Regions from separate parts of the Vibrio alfacsensis genome, predicted to be linked through region 2. Evidence: predicted binding sites of a transcription regulator. Region 2 holds the regulator's gene; the other holds the start of a gene.

Region 1 (11,104 bases), 1.5 Mb from region 2:
TTTCTACTTCTATTCTCAAGTTCAGACCAAGAAAACCCGCGAAAAAGGGCCGCTATGGGCACTGCATTTAGCCAATGGTTTGGCTTTTGCTTATGTGAGCATCCAAATATTCGAACAGCCTCATTGGGCAGCTGGCGCGTCGATGGCATTGATGGTTTTCTTTCTTGGTGCCGTTTTTGCACAGTTACTTTTGGTCATTGCACGCAGTCGTCTGCAAGCGTTCCACCGAATTTTACCAGTGACAGGCGTTGTCTCCGGTATGATGCTGGTGGTGATGACGTTGTTCTCTGCCTATCAGCTAGATGAAGCAACACTGCACTCTGTGACACAACACATTTTAGCGTCACTGGCAATGTTGGTGATTGCGATCGTGGTTTGGTGCTGGCACATATTCACGCACAAAACAGCAAATAAGGTTCAGTTGGCGGCGGCATTGCTACTTGCACTTGCTGCCATGACGAGTTTACAAGGTTTGTTCCAACTTGGTGCTTAAGCAAAACTGAAGTTGGGTCCATCAAGATAAAGAGTTGAGGTTATTTAGACCAAGCTCACTTTCAAATCATTAGATTGAGTCTACGCTTACTAAATAACCTCATATCAATGTGGCATCGACATTGAGCAGAATAGAGGTTAAACACCTTGGTTTAGAGGAGTGTCGCGATGGACTTAAGCAATGTTACGAACTGGGATAGCATCATTTTGCTAGGTATCGTTAATGAGAAGCTGCGCTTAGAGTGCGACAGCTTTGAAGATCTCGTTTCAATGTATGAAATGGACGTTGAATCAGTTGTGGGTAAACTTGATATGCTCGGTTATCAATATGACCCACTCACCAACCAATTCAAATCTTACGAACGCTAATCTCAATTATTTATTATGACTTAAGCCACTTTGATTTCGTCAAGGTGGCTTTTGCATTGTTGACGTGCGGTTGCAAAAAACGCTTGTAGATAACGTTTATCTTTCTCTGAATTTCGCGTTGCTGCAAATAAACGACGCCATAGTCCGTCACCAAAAGGTTTACTGGTTATTAACCCTTGGCGAGAAAACTCTGAAATCGCCCAGTTTGGAAGTGCCGCGACCCCTAATCCTGCCGATACCATTTGCACAAGCATTAGCGTGTTATCCGCCTGTTTCCATTTCGCAGGCTCAATGCCTGCCGGTTGCAAGAAGTGTTTTACGACATCGAGCCTTTGTTTTTGTACTGGGTAAGAAAGCATGGTTTGATCGGTAAGATCAGCCGGTTCTATCGTATCTTTATTGGCCAAAGGGTGAGTGGTAGAAGTGATTAATCGCATTTCAAAATCAAACAGGGGTTCGTAATGCACTTCGGAACGTGGTTGAATATCGGAGGTGATGACTAAGTCAAGCTCTCCGGCTAATAACGCGGGTAGAGGTTCAAATCCGAAACCAGAAGAAAAGTCTAATGTGACGCTTGGCCATGTGAGTTGGTATTCCTTGAGGGCAGGCATTAGCCACTGAAAGCAAGAGTGGCATTCAATCGCCATGTGCAGCCGACCATTTACATCTTCTTTTAAGCTTGCAATATCATTTTCTGCCATTGCCAGTTTTGGCAAGATATCGTCAGCAAGACGAAGCAAGATCTCGCCCTCCGATGTGAACTTAACCGGGCGAGTTTTGCGTAAAAACAATTGCCCACCAATACGAGATTCCAGATCTTTAATTTGATGAGAGAGAGCAGATTGCGTCAGGTGCAATGCTGTCGCGGTCGCAGTGAGTGACCCGGTATCTCTTAACGAAGTGAGGGTGCGCAAATGTTTTAATTCTACCATGAATCTCTTTCATCCTTATTTCCCTGTCATGAGTATTCTTAACTTACCCATATTATCCGGATATGTAAACGTCTAGACGGCTAATTATTGACTTAATGAACATGACCATGAATTTTTCTAATAAACACGTTGAATAATTGGAGGTTGTTCATTCAGACAATGGGAGTGATAGTTTTAGCCATCCAGACATCTTGATAAATGTTCTTCACGTAAATCACCTACGAAAGTTCTTGATGTTCTGCCTTAAGATAAAACAGTGAATAAGGAATACGGACATGGCAACGACAACGCATATTCTTGGCTATCCTCGCATTGGAGAAAAACGTGAGCTCAAATTTGCACAGGAAAAATATTGGCGCGGTGAAATCAACCAAGCGGAACTGAAACATGTAGGAGCAACGCTACGCGATAAAAACTGGAACATACAGTCAGAAGCCGGGCTTAGTTTTACAACAGCAGGGGATTTTGCTTGGTACGATCACGTATTAGCGACGACATTACTTCTTGGGCATGTTCCAAAACGTCATGCGACAGGTTTTCCTGATTTGGACACGCTATTTACAGTAGGTCGTGGTCAATCGAAAGCTGATTGTGGGTGTTCAGGCGCTGCTGCCTCAGATATGACGAAATGGTTCAACACTAACTATCACTATATTGTGCCGGAGTTTAGTAAAGACGATACTTTCGAAGTGAGTTGGCCACAACTGTTTGAAGAAGTGAATGAAGCGGTTAAAGCGGGCCATAGTGTCAAGCCAGTATTATTAGGGCCATTAAGTTACTTATATTTGGGAAAAGAGGTTGAGGAGGGCTTTGATCGCCTCGCATTGCTTCCTCGTTTACTTGCGGCTTACCAAGCCATACTTGCTAAACTGGCAAGTCAGGGAGTGGAATGGGTGCAGATTGATGAGCCTATTTTGTCTCTTGAACTTGAAGATAAGTGGGCTGATGCGTTCAAATTGGCTTATCAAGTTATTCGCTGTGACATAAAGGTATTGCTCACTACTTACTTTGATTCCGTTAGCGATACATTAGATAAGATTGTTGGTTTGAGTGTGGATGGATTACACGTTGATTTGTCGGCTGCACCTGAGCAACTGGAGGAGGTCGTCGAAAAATTGCCCGATGATTGGGTGCTTTCTGCGGGCGTTGTTAACGGTCGTAATGTGTGGCGTTCTGATCTGAGTGAACAGCTCCTGCGCTTGCAACCTGTTAAAGAGCGACTTGGTGATAAGTTGTGGATCGCAACGTCTTGTTCACTGCTTCATAGCCCAGTGGATTTAGATTTAGAACCAGCGCTGAGCGAGGAAGTAAAAAGCTGGTTTGCGTTTGCGAAGCAGAAAGTCTCTGAAGTGGCGTTATTGGGGCGAGCGCTCGATGGCGATCAAAATGCGATTTTTGCTTGCGACACTTATAGTCAACCAATTAAAGATCGTAAAACCGCAACGCATGTAAATAAGCCTCAGGTTCAGTCTCGTTTGAATAGCATCAGTGCATCACTTGCACAGCGAAGTGCGCCTTATGTGGAGCGAGCTGCACATCAGGCTGAAGCCCTCGACTTGCCGCTTTTACCAACCACAACAATTGGATCTTTTCCACAGACGGGAGAAATTCGAGTACAACGAAATGCGTTCCGAAATGGTCAATTGTCTGAAGCAGATTATAAACAGGCACTTAAGGGTCACATCGCTGATGCGGTGAAGCGACAAGAAGCGCTCGATCTGGATGTCCTCGTTCATGGTGAGGCAGAGCGCAATGATATGGTGGAATACTTTGCCGAAAACTTAGATGGTTTCCAAACGACCAAGTTTGGGTGGGTACAAAGCTATGGTTCACGTTGTGTTAAGCCTGCGATAGTGGTTGCCGATATTGAACGTGAAAAACCGATTACCGTTGAATGGTCTACTTACGCACAATCACTCACAAGTAAGAAGATGAAAGGCATGCTTACAGGCCCAGTGACGATTCTGTGTTGGACATTTCCACGGGAAGACATCTCTCGCAAACAGATTGCACAGCAACTCGCCCTTGCACTGCGTGATGAAGTGACCGATTTACAAAGTGCGGGAATCAACATTATCCAAATTGATGAGCCTGCAATTCGTGAGGGCTTGCCTTTGAAAAAACGTGACCATGATGAGTATTTAAAATGGGCGGTAGACGCGTTTAAGATTTCAGCCGCAGGCGCTACATCCGAAACTCAAATTCATACTCACATGTGCTACAGCGAATTTAATGAGATCATCGACTCTGTCGCAGCGTTAGATGCAGACGTCATTACGATTGAAACTTCCCGGTCAAACATGGAATTGCTCAAAGCGTTTGAAGACTTTAATTACCCCAATGAAATTGGTCCGGGGGTGTATGATATTCATTCGCCAAATATTCCGACAGAGGCATGGATTGAAAGTCTTATCAAGAAAGCGGCGGAGAAAATCCCACCCCAGCGTTTGTGGGTTAATCCAGACTGCGGGTTGAAGACTCGAAATTGGGCAGAAACTGAAGCTGCACTATCGAACTTGGTGTCTGCAACGAAGAAGTTACGTGCAGAGTTAGACTTATAATAAGCAATAATAAACCGTTATTGACTACGATTAATATGGCATAAAAAAGCGAGGTTATCTGTCCTCGCTTTTATCTGTTTAGTCCACGCCGAATTGAATGAAATCGATTGGCGAGATAATTACTGTGGCTGTTGAGTTGCAGTACAACTTTGCTCTGAAACCAATTCATCTGCCATCAATTGACCACGTGAATTGCGGATCTTAATGCGATACAGCAAGCCCATATCAATCTGTTCACGAACGGCTGGCGTGTTGCAGTATGAGTAAATACTGGTATTCAGCACTTGGTTTAATGGTTTGGCACCGAGAGCATCGTCGTTATAAATCATCATCATCTCTACGACGTTTTTATTGGCAGAAATGCGCATGATTTTAAGTGGGCCGTATTCAAGCGGCAATCCTGCAGACAATACTCCTGCGCGGTTTGAAGCCATCAACTCAAGCTGGCGTTGCTTATCATCATTTGATGAACAGCCTGCAAGTGCACCAAAGGCAAGGAATAGACACAGTAATTTTTTCATAACTTAAAATACTTTCTTGAACGGTTTTACGATCACGTTTTCATAAACGCCTGCCGCGATATAAGGATCGGCATCCGCCCATGCTTGTGCATCTTCTAATGACGCAAACTCTGCAATAACCGTTGAACCAGTAAATCCAGCTTCACCAGGGTTATCAGAATCAATGGCTGGCATAGGGCCTGCTGTGAGTAGGCGACCTTCGTCTTGAAGCTGCTGTAAGCGCTCAAGGTGTTGAGGACGAACACTCAAGCGTTTTTCTAACGAGTTCTCTACGTCTTGGGAAAAAATGACGTACCACATGGCATAGTTCCTTAATTGAGGAGGTAAACTCCTAATTTAACGCCTTTTTTGTGCTACTCACAAGCCAACATTTGAATTTGTGAGTGCTTTCTTCGTAATTCGTTGCAATACGAACGTCTATTACTTATTGATTGGACGAGGCTTACCATCACTATCAATTGCAACGTAGTTAAAAGTCGCATCACAAACCATGAAACGGTCTTCTACGGCATCGACTTTTACCGGTTTGACCCAGACCTCAAGATCTACGCTCATCGAAGTACGACCAATTTTCGTACAGACACCATAGCAACATACCACGTCACCCACACTAACCGGTTTTTTAAAGGTGATGCTAGAAACAGAAACCGTTACGACGCGGCCAGAGGAAATCTCTTTCGCTAAAATTGCACCAGCTAGGTCGAGCTGAGACATGATCCAACCGCCGAAGATATCGCCGTTAGCATTGGTATCGGCTGGCATTGCTAGGGTTCTTAGTAGCAATTGCCCTTTAGGTGACTGACCGTTTTCACTCATTATGACATCCCAAATAAAAAAATATGCAAAAAATGAAGCTCAAAATGCGCCCAAGTTTATGGCGCAAGCAACAAAACAGCGACCCTAGGGTCGCTGTAATTAATCGGTATTATTGGATTATAGCAAAATTGAGTTTTTAATCATCAACCGATATGTCGGAGGCGTTTTCTTTTTGCTCACTCTGTTCTTTTGTATGTGCTTATTCTTTGGGCATGTGCTTATTCTTTTGGCATATGCTTATTCTTTTGGCATGTGCTTATAGATATAAAAACCAGTCGCAATCATGTAAGCGAATGTAGCGATAAGTAAACCAAACACTTTGAAGTTGACCCACACGTCCAGAGGTAGGTTAAACGCGACATAGATATTTAAGCCTGCACAAAATGTGAAGAAACCGACCCAAGCCCAATTTATTTTGGTCCAGATAGTTTCCGGTAACGTGATCTCTTTGCCTAACATGCCTTTAATAGCAGATTTGCCCATTGCGTGGCTCACTGCTAAACCCGTTGCAAATGCGGCATAAACGATAGTGACTTTCCATTTAATGAAATTGTCATCATGGAGGAAAATCGTCATCCCACCAAAGATAGCGACCATAACAAACGTAATCAGCTGCATTTTTTCGACTTTTTTGTACAGAGCAAAAGTCAGAACCAGTTGGATGGCGGTTGCAACGATGAGTGCTCCGGTCGCAACATAGATGTCGTACATCTTATATAGAGCAAAGAAAATAATGAGTGGAATAAAATCAAGGATTTGCTTCATTTTTCACAAACTACTTAGTTGTTGAGTTGAAGACAGTCTAACGGAATCTCTACTAATGTGAATAGTGAGAGGGAATAGGGGAGATAAAAACTTATTGTTATGACTATAAAGAAAGCCGCTCATGAGGAGCGGCTAGAGATTAAATATCTGTCAGTCTGTGCCTTTTACAACTCAGCCTCTAATTATTTAAGCTTCTTGTTTTTGAAGCTCCGCTTGTTCTGCAACTTCTTCTTCTACTAAAGCGTCTACAATCACCGCACATGCAGCATCACCGGTGATGTTTAGAGCAGTACGAATCATGTCAAAGATGCGGTCAAGAGCGAACAGAAGTGGTAGACCCTCGATAGGAATACCTGCGGCTAACAGTACTGCTACAACCAAGAATGATGGGCCAGGAACACCAGCTTGACCTACCGCACCTAACGTAGAGGTGACGATGATGGCAATGTAAGCACCCATGCTCAAATCAATGTTGAATAACTGCGCAAAGAAGATAGCAACTAAGCCGTAGTAGATGGCATTACCAGACATGTTGATGGTTGCGCCTAGTGGCAGAACGAACGAAGCGGTTGAGTTTCTTACGCCAAGCTCTTTCTCACACGTATCCATCGTTACTGGCAGAGTAGCCATAGAAGATGCTGTTGACAATGCAACCGCTTGTGGTTTTTTCATCGCAGAGACGAACTTCTTCGCCGATGTCTTAGTGAAAATATGAACCATCAATGGGTATGCAACGAAGCCAAAGATCAGAATCGCGGCAACGTAGACGAGGAACAGTTTGAACACGACCATGAGTGCGCCGAAACCAAACGTACCCACGGCTTCTGCCATTAGACCAAATACACCGATTGGTGCAATGATCATCACTTTGTTGATCATCCAAACCATCGCATCAACAATACAGTTAACACCGTTGATGATAGGGTCGCGGCGTTCTTTTGCTTGCTTAGAAATAGCAATGCCGAAGAACATACAGAATACGAGGATCTGTAGAATATTGGCTTCATTCAGTGATTGGAAAACGTTGGTTGGGATCATACCAGTGATGGTTGCCCAGAAAGTAGGTAAATCACCTTTTGAAGCATACTCAGCAGAGAACATCCCTCGACGCCGCTAATGTCGATGCCCATACCTGGCTTGAAGATCTCGCCCATGACTAAAGCCAGAGCGACAGCCAGCGCCGACGTTAAGCCAAAGTAACCAAGGGTAACAAGGCCCACTTTACCAGCAGATTGACTGTTACCAAGACCAGCAGCACCTGAAATCAATGCGACAGCAACCAATGGGATGACTAACATTTTGATCAAATTGATAAAAATTGCGCCTAATGGTGCAAATACTGTTGCGCTTTGACCCATAACGGCACCAACGGCAGTACCCAAGATCATTGCAATGACGACTTGAACGCCAATGTTGTTTAGCAAACTCTTTTCTTTTAACACTTCCATAACCTCTGTGCTAATAATATGTAAAGTCCTAAAATTACCCACCAATCTAATGTTGTTATTTGGATAATTATATCGGGTTGAGTTTTACACTTATCATTCACAATTAGCAATACAAAATCGGTACAAACTGGTTCGCTAAGTGAGAAAACCTTGATTGATGATAATTTATTAGCCAATTGCAATCGTTTGCTATCGATCTGGCTGATGTTTTTAGCTGGTGTTGTTTATAAAACAGATAGTAATAAAGGAGGGCACTTTGAAATGAAATGTTAAAAAAAAGATCGACCCCACATGGCGCTTAAGGAATCGATCTCATATTTTTAGTTCTGTAATCCGTTATTTTTGTGTTGCAGCTTTCATCGTTACTACGAACTCTTTAAGTTTGTCGAGCATAACCTGTGGCTGTTCAACGTGAACTTCAATGATTTTTACTACGGCTGATCCTGAGATTGCGCCGGCGGCACCAGATTCAAGTGCTTCTTTTACTTGCGCGGGTTCAGAAATACCAAAGCCAAGTAGTGCTGGCGGTGCATTGAATTGATTCAGCCTATCTAGCATATGACCGACAGGCATGTTTGCTTTGGTCTCTGCACCTGTTACGCCTGCGCGAGAAAGCAGGTAAGTGTAACCACCGCCTAGCTGAGATACTTGCTTTAGTGTTTCGTCACTGGCTGTTGGTGGGGCGATAAAGATTTGGTGAATGCCAAATTTCTCCGCTGCCGCGACAAACTCTGCACTTTCATTGGTCGGTACATCGGCAATCAGTACTGAATCGATGCCTGCTTTTGCACATCGTTCATAGAAGTTTTCAATTCCGCGTGAGTACACAAGGTTTGCGTACATCAATAGGCCAATAGGCAGCTCTGGGTACTTAGCTCGGATCTTGCTGATTTGCTCGAAGCAGATATCCGGCGTTGCACCTGAGTCTAACGCGCGAATGTTAGCGCCTTGGATGGTTGGGCCATCGGCTAGTGGATCAGAAAATGGGATGCCGAGCTCAAGAGCATCAGCACCAGATTCCACCAAGGTTTCCATGATTTTGTATGACTGCTGGGCATTTGGATCGCAAACCGTTACGAACGGTACAAATGCGCCTTGGTTTTTCTCGTTTAGGCGCGCAAACATCTTTTCATAACGGCTCATTAGATCGCTCCTTTTTCTTCTAGGATGGCATGCACAGTGAAGATATCTTTATCACCACGACCTGATAGGTTCACAACTAATAATTGTTCTTTTTCTGGGTTCTCACGAGCCATACGCAGTGCATGCGCTAAAGCGTGGGAAGATTCTAGGGCAGGGATAATGCCTTCATTACGAGCAATCTCTTGAAACGCATCTAGGGCTTCATCGTCGGTGACATTGTCGTATTCTGCTCGACCAATCGCATTAAGGTGTGCGTGCTGTGGTCCTACCGATGGAAAGTCTAAGCCAGCAGAGACAGAGTATGACTCTTCCACTTGACCATTAGGGTCTTGCATCAATGGTGCTTTCATGCCAAAGAAGATGCCTGTTTTGCCGTGTTTGAGCGGCGCACCATGCTGGTCAGTATCGATACCTTTACCAGCAGGCTCAACACCGATTAGACGAACGCTCTCTTCTTCAATGAAGTCAGCAAACATACCGATAGCGTTTGAACCGCCACCCACACACGCGATAACGGCATCTGGCAGACGACCCTCGCGAGCCAAAATCTGATTCTTCGTTTCTTCACCGATCATACGTTGGAAATCACGAACGATCGTTGGGAATGGGTGAGGACCTGCCGCTGTACCAAGTAGGTAGTGAGCATCTTCATAAGTTGCAGACCAGTCGCGCAGTGCCTCGTTACAGGCGTCTTTCAGTGTTGCAGAACCAGAGTGTACAGGAATCACTTCAGCACCCATTAGTTTCATGCGGAAAACATTCGGGCTTTGACGCTCAACGTCTTTTGCTCCCATGTAAACGCGACACTTAAGCCCAAGCAATGCACACGCGAGTGCGGTTGCTACGCCATGCTGCCCTGCACCTGTTTCTGCAATGATCTCGTTTTTACCCATACGTTTCGCAAGCAACGCTTGACCTAACACTTGATTGGTCTTGTGCGCGCCGCCGTGAAGTAGGTCTTCACGTTTTAGGTACAGTTTAGTTTTCGTGCCTTTGGTTAGGTTACGAGTTAGAGTTAATGCCGTAGGACGACCCGCATACTCTTGAAGTAATGTCATGAATTCGCTGCGGAATTCAGGATCTTCTTGCGCATCGATAAACGCTTGCTCTAGTTGATCTAGCGCTGGAACTAGAATTTGCGGAACGTACTGACCGCCGTATTCGCCAAAGTAGGCATTCAGTTTTGCCATCGTGATATTCCTTCTCGTAATTTTTCGCTACGAATAGCTTTAAATTTTTTAGCTTAAAATAGCTTTAGTAGTTGCGAATGGCGGTAAATGCCGCGAGCAACTTATGTGAATCTTTCTTACCCGGATTACTTTCTACACCAGAGTTTAAATCTAATCCCAAGCAACCGAGTGTTGCGGCTTGTTGGGCATTTTCTGGCGACAGTCCGCCAGCTAGCATAATTTGGCTAGGGTCGCCGATAAGGGACCAGTCAAACACGTGTCCGGTTCCGCCGGTTTTAGTGCCAACTTGTGCATCTAGCAGGTGGCGGTCGATGTTGTCTGCAAGCAATGCTGGTTTCGTATCGGTAACGCCGTAGGCTTTCCAAATCTCAACGCCATCCGGTAATTCCGTTTTCAGCTTGTTGACGTAAGCTTGGTCTTCTTGGCCATGCAGCTGCACCGCTTTCAACCCAAGTGACGTAACAATGGAAGCAACAAAGTCAATGTCGTGATTTTGGAATACGCCGACATATCGAAGCGGTGCGCCACTCATCGTCATGCGAGCACTTTCAAGATCAACCGCACGTTTCGATTTTTCTACGAAGATCAAGCCACCAAATACAGCCCCTGCTTGGTACGCTTTGACAGCATCATCTGGATGCGTCAAACCGCACACTTTGTTTTCTCCAAGCGTCACCTTGCGTACAGCAAGTTCTAGGTTGTCTTCTGCCATCAGCGAGCTGCCAATTAAGAATCCATCTGCGTATTCCGCTAAATCACGAACTTGTTGATGCGTGTAAATACCTGATTCGGAAATCACGGTCGCGTTTGGTGCGAGTTCGCGAATCGTCGGTGCCAGCTCTTTGGTGCGATGTAAATCCGTGCTCA
Region 2 (11,104 bases):
AATCAGAACGAGGGTCTGGCTCTGTAAGACCTTGCTGCCATGCTAAGTCGACTAACTCGCTAAAAGGTACTGAACCATCAAACTGTTGGAACAACCATGACAAGGTACCAGAAAAAATACCCGATACTGCGACAATTTCATCCCCACTTTCACGTAAATCACGCACGGTATGATTGATTGGTAATCCGGCTCCAACCGTTGCGTTATAAAACCAGTGACGTCCAATCTTAGCAAAAGCATCTTGAACTTGATGGTAGTATTCACTGCTTGCAGAACCCGCAACCTTATTCGCAGAAATAAGATGAATGCCTTGTTGAGCAATGTCCACATAGCGCTCTGCAAGTGCTTTACTTGCTGTCACATCGAGCACTACGGCTTCATCATAATTTTGTAGAGCGCCCAGTTGGGTTAACCAACTGCCGTCATTTTCGGTGCTTTCTTCATCAAACCGCGACAACACTCTCTCAACATCAATCCCTTGATCATCAAACCAATAGGCTTGGCTATCAATCACCGCAACCAATTCGAAGTTCATCCCATGCCGTTTTTCCAACTCATTTTTTTGAACAGCAAAAAGTGATAACCAACTCGAACCTATGTTTCCTTTTCCACAAAGCGCAACAGCGACACGCTTTTGAGCTTGGAACAACTGATTATGAATGCTTGGTACTATGCTCTCCACTTCTGATCGGCGCAAGACCGCCACGAGACTCAAGCCTGATTCCGTTTCCGAGAAAAATTCCACCGGAGAGTGCTTTAATTGTTGGAAAAAACCAAAGCAGTGATGAGCATTTTTTGTCACACCTGCACCCACTGCAGCAAGAAGCGAATAGCCCTCTTTTAGTTTGATTTCCGCTTCAACCGCCAGGTCCTGTAAATACTCTAGTGCACCAGCTGCGATTTCAGCGGTATAAGCCAAACGCAGAACTTGCTTATCATCTTGCACTTCAAATGCGAGAGGTTCTAACTGCGCTCGTTTTAACGCCTGCAATACACCTTTTTGAGCACGTGAAAAATCATGCCCATGAAAGAACGACAGTTGAACTAAAAGTACGTCATCTAAAGAAGTAATGATTTTAGCACCACGACCCGAAGCTAATACGCGTTCAATACGAGTTGATCCCGATTCTGGCTGATAGCTACATTTGAGGTTCAAATCCATCGCACTCTGAGCCACGGGCTGAAGTGTTCTGCTATGAAGCACTGGCGCTGCCAAGCGCGCAAGCTCACTGGCTTCATCCAAACGTAACAATGGCAATAAACAAGCATCCGATACTAGTCGAGGATCCGCACTATAAACGCCAGCGACATCACTCCAGATAGTGACCGTGCTCACTCCAGCTAACGCTCCTATCACTGTCGCTGAGTAATCTGATCCATTGCGGCCAAGTAACACCGTTTCGCCCGCATAGTTTTGGGCCATAAAGCCTGTGATAATGACTCGTTTATGATTATGTTGCGCTAGTACTTCTTTAATTAACGGGTAAGAGCGGGCACGATCGACCTCTGGTTGTATCCCAGATTCTGCGCGTAAAAACAGCCGCGCATCTTGCGCAACAGCGGGTAAATCTTGCTGTGACAGCAATGCAGCCAGCAAGCGAGAAGACCACACTTCACCATGACCTAACACCGCTGCCTTTTGCGGCTCTGTTAACGGGGCAACCAATTCGGCTAGCGTACTGAATTCATCCTGTAACGAGGCGAGTAATTCACTCTTAATATCCCCCGTCAGAAGAGTCTCAACCAATTCGATTTGAAACTGTCGTAAGCTGTGCAAAGCTTCATGAGCAAGGCGACCATCTTTTTCTAAGCCATCCAAAAACTCTATTAATCGATTCGTCGTTTTTCCCGCAGCAGACACCACAACGAGATCATTTTCTGCTGAATATTCTCTAAGAATACTGGCCACACGTTGGTAACACTCGGAGTTCGCTAAGCTGCTGCCACCAAATTTATGCAGCTGACGTTGTACACTCATGATCGTTATACTCCCCGTTACTGTGCTGCTTTCGTGAATGCTTGTTCAAGATCAGAAATCAGATCTTGTGCATCTTCCAGACCAACAGATAAACGCAATAATTGTTGAGATACTCCAGCCTCTGCCAATGCAACGTCACCCATCGCACGATGCGTCATTGAAGCTGGGTGACAAATCAAGCTTTCTACACCACCTAACGACTCAGCAAGGGAGAACAGGTCAAGCTCTTTAACGAACACTTTTAATTGTTCAAATGACCCTGCAAACTCAAAGCTGAGCATCGAGCCGAAACCTGATTGTTGTTTCTTCGCAATATCATGACCCGGGTGTTCAGGCAAACTTGGGTGATAGATCTTGGCGACTAAGGATTGCGTTTGAAGATACGCTAACACTTCCTGAGAACTTTCTTCGTGAACTCGCATTCGTGCACCCAGAGTGCGAATTCCTCGCAGAGTCATGTAACTATCAAATGGTGTACCCGTTGCACCAATACAGTTACCCCACCATGCCAACTCTTCAGCGTGCTCTTCGCTCTTGGTGATCACCACACCGCCAATCACGTCAGAATGACCATTAATGTATTTAGTTGTTGAGTGGATAACAAAATCGGCACCTAGCTCTAAAGGCTTTTGATATACGGGTGTCAAAAAGGTATTGTCCACGGCCACTAACGCACCAACTTGTTTCGCTTTCTCACACACTGCCGCGATATCAACAACGCGAACTAGAGGGTTTGATGGCGTTTCTAGCAGGATGAGCTTTGGCTTTTTCGCCATCGCAGCATCCAGTGCTTGCTGATCGGATTGATCAACAAACTGAACCTTAAAGTCGCCTTTATTTGCTCGGGTGTTGAATAAACGGTAGGTGCCGCCGTAGCAATCGTGTGGTGCAACAATGAGATCGTTTGGACCAAGAAACGCCGAAACCCAAAGGTTTAACGCAGACGTTCCACAGTTGGTCACCACTGCACCTTTACCTGATTCAAGCTCATACAATGCTTTCTCTAACAAGCCTCGGTTTGGGTTACCTGAACGGGTGTAATCGTATTGAGGGACTTCACCAAATGCCGGGAAGCCATAGTTAGTTGAAAGGTAAATTGGTGGTACGACAGCGTGATATTGACTGTCTGATTCGATACCTGTGCGTACAGCAATGGTCGCAGGCTTACGGGTGCTCATGAGTGTATCCTTTCACGGGTGGTGACATCTAAACGGGAATGCGCTATATCTAACTCATATTGCTCAATTGATTAACACTCTTCCCTAACTATTAACGTCACTTTACTTGCCTAAAAACAAGACGTCAACACTTCTAGACGTCTATATGTCTTTGCTTATGGCGGTAAATGCAGCTAAAATCGCACCTACATTTAATTTTCCAACTTATTACATTAATGAAGGTGCGCAATGGCTGACTGGAATGGCGAATACATTAGCCCATATGCTGAGCACGGTAAAAAAAGCGAACAAGTAAAAAAGATTACCGTCTCTATCCCGCTAAAAGTTTTAAAAGTACTGACTGATGAGCGAACTCGCCGCCAGATCAATAACTTACGCCATGCAACTAACAGTGAACTTCTGTGTGAAGCATTTCTACATGCTTACACAGGTCAACCACTGCCAACGGATGAAGACCTTCGTAAAGACCGCCCTGATGATATTCCGGCTGAAGCAAAAGCGCTGATGACTGCAATGGGCATTGAATTCGAAGCGTTTGACGAAGAATAATTGCTTACAAATTCGTCATCGTTTGGAAGTAACGCCGGGGGGGTGCTTCAACAAAACCAAAAAGGGACGCCAATGCGTCCCTTTTTTTATCTAGATCATCACTCTGCGATTTATTCAGCCATGTAGTTTTCTGGCATTTCAATACGAGCAACACCTGAATTGACTGCCGCTTTAGCAACCGCTTTCGCCACTCGTGGCAATAGACGTGGATCCATTGGTTTTGGAATGATGTAGTCGTTGCCAAATTCGAGCTTATCAACACCTGCGGCTTTTAATACCGCTTCTGGCACTGGTTCTTTCGCCAACTCTCGAATTGCATCCACCGCCGCTAACTTCATTTCATCGTTAATCTCACTCGCACGTACATCCAAAGCACCTCGGAAGATGAATGGGAAACACAGTACGTTGTTTACTTGGTTCGGGTAATCACTACGGCCAGTCCCCATGATCAAGTCATCACGCACTTCATGAGCGATCTCTGGTTTGATTTCAGGATCAGGGTTCGAGCAAGCGAATACGACTGGCTTATCGGCCATCAGTTTCAACGCTTCTGCTGGTAGTAAGTTTGGACCCGATACCCCTAAAAATAGATCCGCCCCATCAATAACATCTTCAAGCGTGCGTTTATCCGTGTTATTCGCGAATAGCTGTTTGTATTCATTCAAATCGTCGCGACGCGTATGGATCACCCCTTTGCGATCCAACATGTAGATTTTTTCACGCATGGCACCACATTTGATCAACAGCTCCATGCATGCCACAGCTGCCGCACCAGCACCAAGGCACACAATCGTGGCTTCTTCTAGCTTTTTACCCTGCAGTTCAATCGCATTTAACATACCCGCAGCGGTAACAATTGCCGTACCGTGTTGGTCATCGTGGAATACCGGTACGTCACAACGTTCAATAAGACGCTTTTCAATCTCAAAACAATCTGGAGCCTTGATATCTTCAAGGTTGATACCACCGAAAGTGTCAGCAATGTTTGCTACTGTGTCGACAAATTCGTCGATCGTACGGTGCTTTACTTCGATATCAATTGAATCTAGACCAGCAAAACGTTTAAACAGCAGCGCTTTACCTTCCATTACTGGTTTAGAAGCCAGAGGGCCAAGATTACCCAAACCAAGAATCGCCGTACCGTTGGAAATAACAGCAACCATGTTACCTTTCGCTGTGTATTTGTACACATTGTCAGCATTCTGCGCGATTTCACGTACAGGTTCCGCGACACCAGGACTGTATGCAAGCGCAAGATCGTTAGCGGTTTCCGCTGGTTTAGTCAGCTCTACAGCAATTTTTCCTGGCGTTGGGTAGGCATGGTAATCCAATGCTTGTTGGCGACGTTCTTCTTCTGGGGTGAGTTCTTGGCGATGCTCTTCAGACATGTATCTGTTTCTCTTTTGTTATTGTTTCGGTAAGGGGGAGTAAATATTAATGTATAGAAATCAATCTTCATAGGCAAGATTGCGACCTATATCTTTAAAAAAGAGCAAACTAGTAGAGATAAGACCAGATACTTAGAAGTGACACCTGATTAATAAAACAGGTGTCATTTGGGGATTTAATGAATCAAAAGTAAAGCGCCACTACTCTTCATCAACATACTGCGCTTGGAGGTAATTTTCGATGCCAGACATCTCGATAAGGCCAAGCTGAGTTTCTAACCAATCAACATGCTCTTCTTCATCTTCAAGAATATCTTGGAACAAATCTCGAGAAACATAATCACGAATATCTTCCGCATAAGCGATCGCATCTTTTAAATCGGGGATAGCCGCCATTTCTAACTTCAAGTCACACTCAAGCATCTCTGGAGTGTCTTCACCTATCATCAGCTTGCCAAGATCTTGAAGGTTAGGAAGCCCCTCCAGAAATAGAATGCGTTCAATTAAATGATCGGCATGCTTCATTTCATCGATAGACTCGTGGTATTCCTTTTCAGCTAGGTGTTTCAACCCCCAATCTTTATACATGCGGGCGTGAAGAAAATATTGGTTTATTGCGATGAGCTCATTACCGAGCACTTTATTGAGATGTTGAATTATGATTGGATCGCCTTTCATGACAAAGCCCTCCTCTTTGGCTTCATATAACTGTAGAAGCAAATGAGAAGGTGTCAAAAATGAAGCGTGTCATTAGCTAACTTGTTTCAGCACTAGATATTCTGTTTCTGCTAAAATTTCTTTCGCTTGTTTAATGCACTTACCGCATTGACTTCCTAAAGCAGTGCATCTTTTAATTCCTCGAATGTCCGTTATGCCCTCATCTATCGCCAACTTCCTAATTTTCTTGTCAGATACACCATGACAAAGACAAACGTACATATTCAAAACCCCTAAATTCTACCTTGGAATGAAATATAAACAATAATCGTTCTTGTTACCAGTTGTATTAATAGGGGTTACAGAACGTTTTGTTATATCAATTTTGAGCGTTTAATGAACTTTCAATGACTTAGCAGGTAATGTAAAAAAAGAGGAAAGGCAGTAAAACTAAGGGGATGTTTTCAATAGCAAAAAACATCACAAGAAAAAAATGGCTTATAACCATATTAAGAATAGGAATAGTAGGTACAAAAAAGGGAAGCCTTAGCTTCCCTTTTTCTAGCGCTTTCTTCAAAAAGAAGAAGAGTGCAAGAGTTCGTTTAATTCGTTAAGAATTAAGCGAAGATCTTAGCAACAACACCAGCACCTACTGTACGGCCACCTTCACGGATAGCGAAACGTAGGCCTTCATCCATTGCGATTGGAGCGATTAGCTCAACGATCATTTGGATGTTGTCGCCAGGCATTACCATTTCTACGCCTTCTGGTAGAGAGATATCACCAGTTACGTCAGTTGTACGGAAGTAGAACTGTGGACGGTAGCCTTTGAAGAATGGAGTGTGACGACCACCTTCATCTTTAGAAAGTACGTATACTTCTGACTCGAACTTAGTGTGTGGAGTGATTGAACCAGGCTTAGCTAGTACTTGACCACGTTCAACGTCATCACGCTTAGTACCACGTAGAAGTGCACCAACGTTCTCACCAGCACGACCTTCGTCTAGAAGCTTACGGAACATTTCAACACCAGTACATGTAGTTGTAGTAGTGTCTTTGATACCAACGATAGCAACTTCGTCACCTACGTTTAGGATACCGCGCTCGATACGACCAGTAACTACTGTACCACGACCTTGGATAGAGAATACGTCTTCGATAGGCATTAGGAATGGCATATCTACTGCACGCTCTGGCTCAGGGATGTATGTATCTAGAGCTTCTGCTAGTTCAACGATTTTCGCTTCCCACTGCTCTTCGCCGTTTAGTGCGCCTAGTGCAGAACCTTGGATAACTGGTAGGTCATCACCTGGGAAATCGTACTCAGATAGAAGTTCACGAACTTCCATTTCTACTAGTTCTAGTAGCTCTTCATCGTCAACCATGTCACATTTGTTCATGAATACGATGATGTAAGGGATACCAACCTGACGGCCTAGTAGGATGTGCTCACGAGTTTGTGGCATTGGGCCATCTGTTGCAGCAACAACTAGGATACCACCGTCCATCTGTGCAGCACCAGTGATCATGTTTTTAACATAATCCGCGTGTCCTGGACAGTCTACGTGTGCGTAGTGGCGAGTTGGAGTGTCGTACTCTACGTGAGAAGTAGAGATTGTGATACCGCGCTCACGCTCTTCTGGAGCGTTATCGATAGATGCGAAGTCACGAGCAGCACCGCCGTATACTTTTGCAAGTGTAGTACAGATAGCTGCAGTTAGAGTTGTTTTACCGTGGTCAACGTGGCCGATAGTACCAACGTTTACGTGCGGTTTTACGCGTTCAAATTTTTCTTTAGACACAATCGTGTTCCTTCCTAGTTATGATTCGCTGGGATCATTATTGATCTCAACGCGCCAGAAATTGTTATTTTATGCGCCAACGCTCGTTAGCGCAATATTTGGACGGCCTGATCACGCAAAAAGTCTTAAACTTTTTGTGGATCAAACGTCAAATTAGTAACCACGTTCAGCCATGATTGCTTCAGCAAATGTCTTAGGCACTTCAGCATACTCATGGAACTCCATAGAGTAAGACGCGCGGCCTTGAGTTGCTGAACGTAGGTCGGTTGCGTAACCAAACATTTCAGAAAGAGGTACTTGAGCACGGATGATCTTAAGACCTGCCACACCCTCGTCCATACCTTCGATCATGCCGCGGCGACGGTTAAGGTCACCAACAACATCACCCATCCAATCTTCTGGAGTGGTTACTTCAACTTTCATCATTGGTTCAAGAATCACTGGGTTTGCTTCAAGAGCACCTTTTCTAAAGGCCATTGAACCAGCAATCTTAAATGCCATTTCGCTTGAATCAACATCGTGGTAAGAACCATCGAACAACGTTGCTTTAATATCTAGTACTGGGTAACCCGCTAGAACACCGCTATTCATTTGCTCTTCGATACCTTTCGCTACCGAGCTAATGTACTCTTTAGGAACCGCACCACCCACGATCTCGTCAACAAAGACAAAACCTTCACCCAGTTCAGAAGGCTCAAGTTTGATCCATACGTGACCGTACTGACCGCGACCGCCAGATTGGCGAACGAACTTGCCTTCTACTTCCGCTGTACCACGGATGGTTTCACGGTAAGCAACTTGAGGTTTACCAACGTTACAATCAACGCTGAATTCACGCTTCATACGGTCAACGATGATATCTAGGTGAAGTTCACCCATACCAGAGATCAGTGTTTGACCTGTTTCGTCATCCGTTTCCACGCGGAAAGATGGATCTTCTGCTGCTAGTTTACCTAGAGCAACGCCCATCTTATCTTGATCAGCCTTTGAGCGAGGTTCTACTGCGATCTGAATAACTGGTTCAGGGAATTCCATGCGCTCTAGAATCACTTTGTGGTTCTGGTCACATAGAGTGTCACCTGTTGTTACGTCTTTCAGACCGATTGCAGCGGCAATATCACCCGCACGGATTTCTTTCACCTCATCACGCTTGTTAGCATGCATTTGAACAATACGGCCAAAGCGCTCACGCTTCTCTTTTACAGAGTTATAAACAGAGTCACCTGTGTTTACAACACCAGAGTAAACGCGCATGAAAGTCAGTGTGCCTACGAACGGGTCAGTTGCAATCTTAAACGCTAGCGCAGAAAACGGTTCGTTGTCGTCGGCATGACGCTCAACTTCATTTTCATTTTCGTCGATACCTTTAATTGCAGGTACATCAACAGGTGATGGTAAGTATTCGATTACAGCGTCTAGTACTGCTTGTACACCTTTGTTCTTAAACGCACTACCACAAGTAGCCAGTACGATTTCGTTATTTAGTGTACGAGCACGCAGAGCTTGTTTGATTTCAACCTCTGTTAGCTCACCTTCTTCAAGGTACTTATCCATTAGCTCTTCGCTAGCTTCTGCTGCCGCTTCAACTAGGTTGTTGCGCCATTCATCAGCAAGTTCTTGCATGTCAGCTGGAATGTCTTCGTAAGTGAAAGACATGCCTTGATCGGCTTCGTTCCAGTTGATCATTTTCATCTTGATAAGGTCAATAACACCTTGGAATTCTTCTTCTGCACCAACATTAAGTTGGATTGGAACAGGATTCGCACCAAGACGGTTTTTAATTTGGTCTACAACGCGTAGGAAGTCTGCACCAGTGCGGTCCATCTTGTTTACAAATACGATGCGTGGAACATGGTATTTGTCAGCTTGACGCCATACTGTTTCAGACTGAGGTTCAACACCTGATGAGCCACAGAACACAACAACTGCGCCATCAAGTACACGAAGAGAACGTTCTACTTCGATCGTGAAGTCAACGTGTCCAGGAGTATCAATGATGTTTACGCGGTGATCTTGGAATTGGGCTTCCATACCACGCCAGAAAGTCGTTGTTGCTGCAGAAGTGATTGTGATACCACGTTCTTGCTCTTGTTCCATCCAGTCCATGGTTGCAGCACCATCGTGAACTTCACCGATTTTGTGAGAAAGACCAGTGTAGAACAGAATACGTTCAGTGGTAGTTGTTTTACCTGCATCAACGTGAGCACAGATACCGATATTACGGTAGCGCTCAATAGGAGTTTTGCGAGCCACGGTTGAATCCTCTTATACTTAGAGACTTAGGGACTATTGCTATGTCGAGAAAGCGATCCCCTAGATATAGCAATAGTTCCTAGCATGCGCATAGGAACTAAAGAAGTGCTGCAAGGAACCTTGCAGCACTGAAAAGGTATTACCAACGGTAATGTGCGAACGCTTTGTTTGCGTCAGCCATGCGGTGAACGTCTTCACGTTTCTTAACCGCAGTACCTTTGTTCTCAGACGCGTCTAGCATTTCAGCAGCTAGGCGTTGAGCCATAGATTTTTCACCACGCTTACGCGCAGCTTCAACCAACCAACGCATAGCAAGTGCGTTACGGCGAACCGGACGTACTTCTACTGGTACTTGGTAAGTTGAACCACCTACACGGCGAGATTTAACTTCTACCGCTGGGCGAACATTTTCAAGAGCTTCTTCAAATACAGCTAAGTGATCTTTACCAGATTTCTCAGCCATAGTGTCTAGTGCAGTGTAAACGATTTTTTCTGCAGTAGATTTTTTACCGTCAACCATAAGGATGTTAACGAATTTTGCCAGCAGTTCAGATTTGAACTTTGGATCTGGAAGGATCTTACGCTGACCAATGACGCGACGACGTGGCATGGAATTTCTCCGTTGTCTTATTCTTCAGGTTATCCAAAACTTTGCAGTTTCTTCAAAAAATTAAAATTTAATTTTAGTGTTTGGCCTTACTTAACGCTTCTTTACAGAAAGAAGGGCATTAAGACTTAGGACGCTTCACACCGTACTTAGAACGACCTTGTTTACGGTCGTTAACGCCAGCACAGTCAAGTGCACCGCGAACAGTGTGGTAACGTACACCCGGAAGGTCTTTTACACGACCGCCACGGATTAGTACAACACTGTGCTCTTGAAGGTTGTGACCTTCACCGCCGATGTACGATGTAACTTCGAAGCCGTTTGTCAGACGTACACGACAAACTTTACGAAGTGCTGAGTTAGGTTTTTTAGGTGTAGTAGTGTAAACACGAGTACATACACCACGTTTTTGTGGGCACGCTTCTAGTGCAGGCACGTTGCTTTTAACAACTTGCTTTGCACGAGGCTTACGTACCAACTGGTTAATAGTTGCCATTAACTAGCTCCTGATTTACTTGAAAGTAAGCTTTGTGAAAAATCTATCCCTAACAACTCTTGGCAGTTAGGGACGCAAAATTCTATGCAGCAGTGAGAGGTGTGTCAAGAAATATACGGATCTTTTTTGTTCAATTAAGACAATTCGTCCGTAAACCTCATTAGACAAGAAAAAAGGGTCAATCCCAAGTTAAGGA

The links. Region 2 encodes MetJ, which represses methionine synthesis genes. Its sites were predicted from a motif close to TTAGACNTNTANANGTCTAA; they were not measured.
Region 1: a site for MetJ is predicted at 1,858-1,877, ahead of metE (5-methyltetrahydropteroyltriglutamate--homocysteine S-methyltransferase). Genes of this name have one in related genera too.

What each region holds. Positions count from the first base shown of each region.
Region 1 is NZ_AP024165.1:1,140,347-1,151,450, forward strand. It holds gene VA249_RS05170 (hypothetical protein) at 1-493, shown strand, start outside; gene VA249_RS05175 (DUF4250 domain-containing protein) at 661-861, shown strand; gene VA249_RS05180 (LysR substrate-binding domain-containing protein) at 882-1,793, opposite strand; gene metE (5-methyltetrahydropteroyltriglutamate--homocysteine S-methyltransferase) at 2,069-4,354, shown strand; gene VA249_RS05190 (GspS/AspS pilotin family protein) at 4,474-4,875, opposite strand; gene VA249_RS05195 (YciI family protein) at 4,879-5,175, opposite strand; gene yciA (acyl-CoA thioester hydrolase YciA) at 5,296-5,691, opposite strand; gene VA249_RS05205 (septation protein A) at 5,929-6,456, opposite strand; partial or broken gene VA249_RS05210 (dicarboxylate/amino acid:cation symporter) at 6,643-7,904, opposite strand; gene trpA (tryptophan synthase subunit alpha) at 8,241-9,047, opposite strand; gene trpB (tryptophan synthase subunit beta) at 9,047-10,237, opposite strand; gene trpCF (bifunctional indole-3-glycerol-phosphate synthase TrpC/phosphoribosylanthranilate isomerase TrpF) at 10,302-11,104, opposite strand, start outside.
Region 2 is NZ_AP024165.1:2,833,016-2,844,119, forward strand. It holds gene VA249_RS13035 (bifunctional aspartate kinase/homoserine dehydrogenase II) at 1-1,978, opposite strand, end outside; gene VA249_RS13040 (O-succinylhomoserine (thiol)-lyase) at 1,996-3,156, opposite strand; gene metJ (met regulon transcriptional regulator MetJ) at 3,385-3,705, shown strand; gene VA249_RS13050 (malic enzyme-like NAD(P)-binding protein) at 3,816-5,093, opposite strand; gene bfr (bacterioferritin) at 5,295-5,771, opposite strand; gene VA249_RS13060 ((2Fe-2S)-binding protein) at 5,844-6,032, opposite strand; gene tuf (elongation factor Tu) at 6,368-7,552, opposite strand; gene fusA (elongation factor G) at 7,706-9,805, opposite strand; gene rpsG (30S ribosomal protein S7) at 9,945-10,415, opposite strand; gene rpsL (30S ribosomal protein S12) at 10,534-10,908, opposite strand; gene tusB (sulfurtransferase complex subunit TusB) at 11,087-11,104, opposite strand, start outside.